One region of the Ectothiorhodospira lacustris genome, then DNA from elsewhere that is predicted to be linked to it. Evidence: predicted binding sites of a transcription regulator. Region 1 holds the regulator's gene; the other holds the start of a gene.
The links. The regulator FliA, encoded in region 1, starts transcription of late flagellar genes. The targets are predictions, from matches to a motif close to GCTAAAGTTNNNNNNNNNNCNGCCGATA.
Positions count from the first base shown of each region.

Region 2: LQ952_RS13700 (DUF5610 domain-containing protein) is a predicted target of FliA. The motif match lies at 1,966-1,993, and genes of this name have one in related genera.

Region 1 is NZ_JAJNQM010000004.1:27,582-31,835, forward strand. It holds gene LQ952_RS01610 (chemotaxis protein CheA) at 1-1,253, opposite strand, end outside; gene LQ952_RS01615 (protein phosphatase CheZ) at 1,356-2,114, opposite strand; gene LQ952_RS01620 (chemotaxis response regulator CheY) at 2,123-2,503, opposite strand; gene LQ952_RS01625 (RNA polymerase sigma factor FliA) at 2,605-3,327, opposite strand; gene LQ952_RS01630 (MinD/ParA family protein) at 3,330-4,169, opposite strand; gene flhF (flagellar biosynthesis GTPase FlhF) at 4,216-4,254, opposite strand, start outside.
Region 2 is NZ_JAJNQM010000088.1:4,899-9,152, forward strand. It holds gene LQ952_RS13690 (AAA family ATPase) at 1-525, opposite strand, end outside; gene LQ952_RS13695 (hypothetical protein) at 548-1,627, opposite strand; gene LQ952_RS13700 (DUF5610 domain-containing protein) at 2,027-3,187, shown strand; gene LQ952_RS13705 (hypothetical protein) at 3,530-3,949, opposite strand; gene LQ952_RS13710 (hypothetical protein) at 4,102-4,254, opposite strand, start outside.

The sequences.
Region 1 (4,254 bases):
GGTGACTCGATACCGTGATCCACGGCATTTCGCACCAGGTGCACCAGGGGATCGGCCAGGGCCTCCACCAGGTTTTTGTCAAGGTCGGTATCTTCCCCCCACAGCTCCAGATTGACCTCCTTTTTGAGACTTCGGGCCAGATCCCGGACCACCCGGGGAAAGCGCCCGAACACCTTCTTGATCGGCTGCATCCGGGTCTTCATCACGGCCGCCTGAAGATCCGCCGTGACCACGTCCAGATTGGTCACGGCCTTGGATACCTGTTCATCCCGCATGCGTGAGCGCAAGGTCGCCAGGCGGTTGCGCACCAGCACCAGCTCCCCCACCAGATTCATGATGTCATCCAGACGTTTGGTATCCACACGAACCGATGTATCGGCCAAGGGAGTGGACTTGGCCGCCTTCTCCACGCCGCCGGCTACCGGTGCCGCCGACGATGTTGCTGCCGGCACATTCGGCTGGGCGGTTTTAGGTCCCTCCCCCTTGCCGTGAAGGCTGTCCAGCAGGCTTTCGAATTCATCATCGGAGATGGTATCGCCTGCCCCAGGGGGGGATGCCTGGGCGGAAGCCGCGGACTCCGGCTTTCTACCCTGCAGTTCGTCCAGCAGCTGGTCAAATTCTTCATCGCTGATGGCGTCGCCATCAGCCTGAGCCTTTCCCGCGGAGACAGGCGGTGGAACCGCAGACGTCATGCTCTCCGGTTTCGGGCCGCCGTTTTGCTTTTGATCCTGAAGGGCATCCAGCAAAGCCTCGAACTCGTCATCCGTGATATCCCCCCGAAGCTCCCCCTGAGCCGGCACGGACCGCGGCGACACGGGTGTCGGCACGGGTGTCGGCACCGGAGGCGGCGGCGGTGCCTCCCCCTGGGGCAGGGTCAGGGGTTCCAGGGCCGCCATCAGGTGATCCGGCGCAGGGGCCGGCATCTCGCCGGAGCGCACCTCATCAAACATCCGGTTCAACACGTCCACCACCTGAAGGATGGTATCCATCAGGTTGCTGTCCACATGACGCTGCCCCTGGCGCAGCAGGTTGAACACGTCTTCGGCCCGGTGGCAGATCTTGACCAGGTTTTCCAGATTCAGGAACCCGGCCCCACCCTTGATGGTGTGGAAACTGCGAAAGACCGAATTGAGCAGATCTTTATCGTCGGGGGTCTGTTCCAGCTGAACCAACTGCTCACTGAGGCCCTCCAGCAATTCGCCGGCCTCAACCAGAAAGTCCTGAAGGATTTCGTCGTCGGTATCCAGACTCATGTCCGTCTCTCACGCCCAGTGCAATCGCACCCTGATATTCCGGTTTGGCGGCCGGACCGGCGAAATCTGAAACAGGCCGACGTCCCGGTGACAGGACAAGTTTTAAAATCCAAGGCTGGACAACAAGTCATCCACATCATCCTGGCTTTTTACCACGTCGCCCTGATCCGACGTCCCCTTGACCGCAGGGCCGGCCGGCTCGGTCCCCGCGCCCCTGTCCTTGCCTTCCGGCGTGGACAGACGCTTACCGGAGATACGCACCAGCCCCACCAGGCTGTCTTCCAGATCCTGCACCAAGGTCATGACGCGGCGGATGACCTGCCCCGTCAGATCCTGAAAGTCCTGAGCCATGAGCACTTCCGAAAGCTGACTGCGCAGCGTTTCGGCATCCCGTTCCGTATCCTCCAGAAACTCGGCCAGGGCTTGGCTCACTGAGCGGAACTCGTCCACGGACATTTCCCGCTGGCGAAAACGAGCCCAGTCAGCCCGCAATGCCTGCGCCCGGTTTGCCAACATTTCCGAGACCGGTAATGCCGCCTCAACGGCGTTCAGGGTGCGATGGGCGGCCTGGTCAGTCATGGCGACCACGTAGTTGAGACGTTCCTTGGCATCCGGAATATCCTGATGGGTCAGTTCGGAGAGACGGGAATCCAGGCGGAAACTGTTCAAGGCCTCGTGCAGGTCCCGGGTCAGCTTGCCCAGTTCCTGGAACAGCAGACTCTCGTGCATGCGCCCCATCTCTTCGATGAGTCGCCCGGCCCCTTCTTCATTGCCGGATTCCATGAGCTTGACCAATTCCCGGGCGCGTTCCAGTTGCTGCTGCTTGAACAGGGCCTCTTTGCTGTCTTCCTGGTTCTCCATGACGTTGTTCACCCTTTTTCCTGCAGTCTCTCGAAGATCTTGTTGATCTTCTCCTTCAGGGTTTCCTCGGTGAAAGGCTTGACGATGTAGCCGCTGACACCGGCCTGAGCCGCTTCAACAATCTGCTCGCGCTTGGCCTCGGCCGTCACCATCAGGACGGGCATGTCCTTGAGCCGGGGATCGGCACGCACAGCCCTCAGCAGATCGATGCCGGGCATGCCGGGCATGTTCCAGTCGGTGACCAGGAAGTCATAGTTACCGTTCTGCAGCATGGGCAGTGCGGTACTGCCGTCATCAGCCTCGGCGGTATTGTTGTATCCAAGATCCCGCAGCAAGTTCTTGATAATGCGGCGCATCGTGGAAAAATCATCCACGATGAGGATCTTCATGTTCTTATCCACAATAACCTCCCGATTAAACACACACCGAAGACACGCCCTTGAGCGGGGTGTTCCGGCATTCTGAAATCAATTCTGCCGGCAAGAGGGCATCAGACCCGCTCACCGTCCGCCACCCACTCGACCATGCGGGCCCTGAGACGAACCAGCGCCTGACCGTGGATCTGGCAAACCCGGGACTCGCTGACGCCGAGCACTTCACCGATCTCGCGCAGGTTCAGCTCGTCATCATAATACAGAGAGAGGATCAAACGCTCTCGCTCAGGCAAAGTGTTGATATGCTCGGCCAGGGCTTTCTGAAAATCCGCCCGGGTGACGGACTCCAATGGAGTCGGCCCCAGGCCCGGGAGGAAGTTGTCCACATCCCCATCCCCCTCGCACAGGTCATCAAAACCCAGCACGCGGCTACCGGCGGCATCCCGGAGCATGTCGTGGTAGGTTTCCAGATCCACCCCCAGGGTAGCGGCAATCTCCGGGCCGGTCGCCTCGCGCCCCGCCCGGTTTTCAATCTCCCGGATCACCTCGCTGATACGCCGGGCATTACGGTGCACGGACCGCGGCGTCCAGTCGCTCCGGCGGACCTCATCCAGCATGGCACCACGAATCCGGATGCCGGCATAGGTCTCAAAACTGGCCCCCTGGGAAGGGTCATAGTGACGGGCAGCCTCCAGCAGACCAATGACCCCGGACTGGATCAGGTCTTCCACCTGCACATTGGCAGGCAGGCGGGCGAGCAGATGGTAAGCGATTCGCTTAACCAAAGAGACATGCTCATCCACCAGTCGAGTATGGTCTGACTCTTTGCTGGCGTACATGGCTATGGCACTGATGTGACTGGCTCCAAGTCGTTTCGACCGCTGTTGATCAACCTTTCCACAAAAAACTCGATACCGCCACGGGTATTGCGGGGCATGGGCCACTGGTCGATGCGACCGGCAACCGCGCGAAAGGCACGGGCGGCGGGGCTGGAAGGATAGGCCTCCAGTACACTCTGCCGACGCTGAACCGCCTTGCGCAGCAGGTCATCATGGGGGATGGCGCCGACGTAATCGAGGATCACGTCCTCCAGAAAACGGTCACAGACCGACACCAGCTTGCGAAACAGGACCCTGCCCTCATCCTCATTGTCGTTGCGGACCATGTTGGCAAGGATGCGAAAGCGCGTCAGGCCATGATCCCGGTAAAGCACCTTGATCAGGGCGTAGGCATCCGTGATGGAAGCCGGCTCATCGCACACCACCACCAGCACCTCCTGGGCGGCCCGGCAAAAACTGGTGACGCTGTCATGGAGGCCGGCGGCAGTATCCACCACCAGCACATCCAGGGGATGAGACAACTCGCTGAAGGCACGAATGATACCGATATGCTGCGCTGGTTCCAGATCCGCCATGCGGGCGATACCCGAAGCGGCCGGCACGATCAGCATGCCCGCCGGACCTTCAAGCAGCACCTCGTCCAAGGTGTATTCGCCGTTGAGCACATGGTAGAGGTTGGCCTTGGGCTGCAATCCCAGCAAGACATCCACGTTGGCCAGCCCCAGATCGGCATCGAGCAGCATGACGCGCTTACCGCTCTGGGCCATGGCGGCGGACAGGTTCACCGACACATTGGTCTTGCCCACACCACCCTTGCCGCTGGACACTGCCAGGACACGCACCGGAGCGACCGCATCGACCGGTGAGGAAAGTCGGGCCGCCTGAGAATTACTGACTGGAGGCATGGACGTACCTGGCGTTGGGCTG
Region 2 (4,254 bases), on a different contig from region 1:
AAAGGCGTCGATCACCGTCTGCACGTTGAAATGGAACATGCGGTCCGCCAGGGCCGTGCCCATGTCGTGGCTCACGGCGCCGTGGAAACGGGCATTGCCGGCCGCCACCACCATCCAGCCTTCGGGAAGGTGGTAGTGGCCGACGCGGCGGTCCAGGATCAGGGAATAAGCGGAGATCTGCAGGCGCTGGTCCGCGGCAGTCAGTTCGTCCAGGAACAGGATTCCTTCCGGGGTGTCGGCCTCGGGCAGGAATTCCGGTGGGAACCAGACGGTGCGGGACTGCTGTTCATCGGCGTAGATGGCGCCGCGAATGTCCACCGGTTCGATGGTGGTCAGACGCAGGTCCACCAAGGGAACGTCGTAGTGCCTCGCCAGCTGAGCGACGATGGAGGATTTCCCCACCCCCCGGGTCCCCCACAGCATGGAGGCCCGGCGCCGTAGCACTGGATCGGCATATTGCTCGATCAGGGCCTGCTTGGCGGCGGCAATGGATACTGCGGGGATGTTCATGGGGTTGCCTTGCATGCTTTAAATCCATCCTCTTGGTTCAAGAATCGGTGTCACGGACCCAGGCCGACAGATCCAGGGGTTTGGGCAGAGGTGGGATCTCCAGCACTGGAACTTCCCGCGACCAGCTCCAGAAGACCGCCAGCAACAGAACCGGCGGGATGCCGGTGGTCCACAGGGGCAAGGGCTCTTCGCGACCCAGGCCCAGCAGGTAAAGCACCGGTACCAGAGCCAGGATGCCCAACACCCCCTGGACCGGGAGGCTGCGGCGAAAGACCACCTGCCAGCGCCGACGCAGGAAGTGAGCATGAAAGTCCTCAGGGGGGTGGGAGAAGACCGCCACCAGATGGGAAATGGTCCGGGCAAACTTGCTTTCGGCATCCTCAGAACGCTCCGGCTCTCGATGGGCCAGTTTGATCGTGGACTTCCATCCGCTGTCCGTCGCCTGCAAGGCCCGCCAGGCGCGGCCGCGCACGGCCAACAGGTCGGCGGGCAAAGCCACCTCCCCTGCAGACGGCTTTTCCAGCACCAGCTTGGCCGGCAGACCTTCCACCTGGCGGGCGTCCAGACACAGGCGGCGACCGGCCACCACGGCCTCGCCGCCCGCAAACCGCATGGGCCAGATCTCACCGCCCTGCAGCCGACGCCGAACCACCCGGCGGACGCGATAGTCCAGAGCCGCCAGTACCCCGTCCACCCGCATGAACTGCTGCGCCGGCGCCACCTTGGTGAGTTGCCGGTAGACCCCTTCCACCGTAGGTCCTTCCACCTCAAGCCTGGCCTTGAGTCCCGAGGGATGGGCCAGGGTACGGACCAGGCGGAACTGGTCGGCCTTCGGGTTTTCCAGGGTGAGGGTTTCCGTCAGGGTCAGGCCGGCCAGACCCACCGACTCATGCTCGACGGGCTGAAAGACCAGGGTTCGTGCCTGCCGGTCCGTGGCCGCCAGGTCCACCCGGCGGCCGTCCCGTGAAAAGGGCGCCACCAGTTTGAGGATTTCGTGATGGGTCAGCGGGATCACCGTCCCTCCTGGGGTCTTTTCCGGGTTTTGCTCCGGTGGTGGATTGACGCCCATCATCCAGCGCACCGTGGCGCCGAGGGGCATGGCTTTTCTGACTGCCATAATATGAAATGTTTCCCCATGAATTTGCCGAAGGGCGAGATGAGAAGGCCCCAGCCTGCACCGTCACTCCCGGTCGCCCTTGCCGTCACTCCCGATCGCCCTTGCCGTCACTCCCGCGAAAGCGGGAGCCCAGGGGATCCTGCACGTCAATGGATTCCCGCTTGCGCGGGAATGACGTATTCAGAATACCCCTTGAAGCCCCCCCCTCCTTGCCGTCACTCCCGATCGCCCTTGCCGTCACTCCCGCGAAAGCGGGAGCCCAGGGGGTCCTGCACGTCAATGGATTCCCGCTTGCACGGGAATGGCTTATTCAGAATATCTCCAATCTCATTCAAAAGCCTAAAGTCATTCAAGAGACTGCCGATACAAGCAGCATACCCATCATTCCCGGAGTTCACCGTGGTCAAGATCAACACACCCGTCACGGTCCTTCCCAGCACCCCCGACTTCAAGACCAGAAACCAGGGGATGTCCCAAGCTGGTGGCCGTACCGACAACGACAGCACTCGCGCGCTCTCGAACCTCCAGAACCGCATCCTGGAGGCCCTGGCCAAGCATACGCCCGGTCTGAACGCCGCCGGTTTCAAGCAGCTAAAGGCAGAGGATTACACCCCGGAAAAGGTCTCGGACCGGATCATCCAGTTCGTGGAAATGGGCCTGGCCAATGCACGCGCCCGCGGGGCTTCCGAAGAACAGCTGCAGTCCATGTACGACAGCGCCATGAAAGGTGTGGAACGGGGTTTCAAGGAAGCTCGCGAGATCCTGGAAGGCCTCAACCTGCTCAATGGCCGTATCGCCGAACAGGTGGATGAGACGGAGCGGCTCACCTTAGAAGGTCTGACGGCCCTGGCACCCAATGGTCAGGGACAGTCCCTGTCGTCCCTGACCAATCTGTCGGTGATGCAGCGTTACAGCCGCGCCGAGAGCCTGGAACTAACCCTGACCACCCGCGAAGGCGACAAGGTGACCGTCCAGTTCCAGAGTGCCACGGACATCCAGGCACGCGGCGGGATGAGCCGCGACGGTGACCAGTCCATGCAGTGGCTGGATGTGAGCCGAGCCGAGCAGAGCGGCTACCGGTTCTCGGTTCAAGGTGATCTCAATGCCCAGGAGCTGGAGGCCATCGAGAACCTGGTGCGGGACGTGAGTGGCCTGGCCAATGAGTTCTTCAACGGAGATGTGCAAAAAGCCTTCGAGATGGTCCCTGATCTGCGCTTTGACAGCAGCCAATTGGCTTCCATGGATCTGAGCATGACCCGGGTGGAGCAGTATTCCGCCACGGCGCGATATCAGCAGACCCAGCAGATCGAGGAAGGCGAGCGTGCCCGGCCCGGCCTGCGTCTTGGACAGCTCATGCGGGAGATGCAGGAGCAGTTCAACCGTTCCGTGCTGGCGTTCCTGGATCGTCCGCAGGAAGAGGCGGGGCGGATCATGTCCGCGCTGGTGCAGCAGGATGTGCGGTTCCTTGAGGCCGGTGAGTCGCAGCAGGCCCGTTTCAGAGAGAATCTGGAGCGTCTGCTGGGCGCCCTACCCCGGCAGGAAGTTGATGGAGACGTTTGATTACCAAACCGGCAATTAAACAAGCATGATCATTTTCAACTTTAAACGATTGAAATCAATAGCTTGAGATTTTAAGTCAAAGACTTTTGATTGCCGGGTTAATAGTATGTCATTCCCGCGTAGGCGGGAATCCAGTGTGTGCAAAAACCCCTGGGCTCCCGCTTTCGCGGGAGTGACCGATCTCGGCACGGGCGCATATTGAGGCCGAGGCCTGGGCTCCCGCCTTCGCGGGAGTGACGGCAAGGGAAGCGGGAGTGACGGCAAGAGAAGCGGGAGTGAGGGGAAGGGGAAGCGGGAGTGAAGGCGGCAACTTGGGAGTGGCGCCAGAGGCCGCCGGGGACTTCATGGCCGCCGGCTGCGCCCCAGGCCGGACAGCGGATCCACGTCCCGCCACCCCATGAACAGCAGGGTGAACAGTCCGCCATGGAAGAACAGCGACGCCGCCCCCAGATGCGACAACTGCCAGACCATGGCCGTGGCCCCGGCCATGGCCGTCACCGCCAGGGTGTAACCCAGTAGGTAGCGGCGGTCCACGGGTCTCAAAAGACGCCAGCTCACGAGTGTCAGCGCGCCCAGGGTCAGCGCCGTTTTAAGGCCGGCAAATCCGCTCAGCAGGGCGGCCGTGTCGGCTTCGACGGCCTGCGACGCAGCCGGATCACGCAATGCCAGCACCAGCAGCACGGCCAGCAGGGCTCCGCCCCAAGGCAGCACCATGCGCCCATGGAGGGCTGCCTTGGGGTGTTCGGCGATGATGGATTTCATGGCCCTTCCTCATCAGCAAATGATGAGATTGGACCGCGGACACCGGGGAAAGTGGCATTTCCGGTCCGGGGGGCATCAGTAATCGTTTTATCTAACCCGACACTGGATTGGATGAGGCTTCGGTCACCCCATCGCGGCACTGAAGTGTACCGTCAGTGACCGCCGTCCCTGTCCTGGCCCGGCAGCGGCCGGCGGTGCAGGTCCTCGTAGTGACGGCCGGCGCAGTAGTCGATCTTCCAAAAATACAGCAGGTTGATCAGGCGTCGCAGCAGGCACCAGCGTCTGTCGCCTTCGGTACAGAGGCG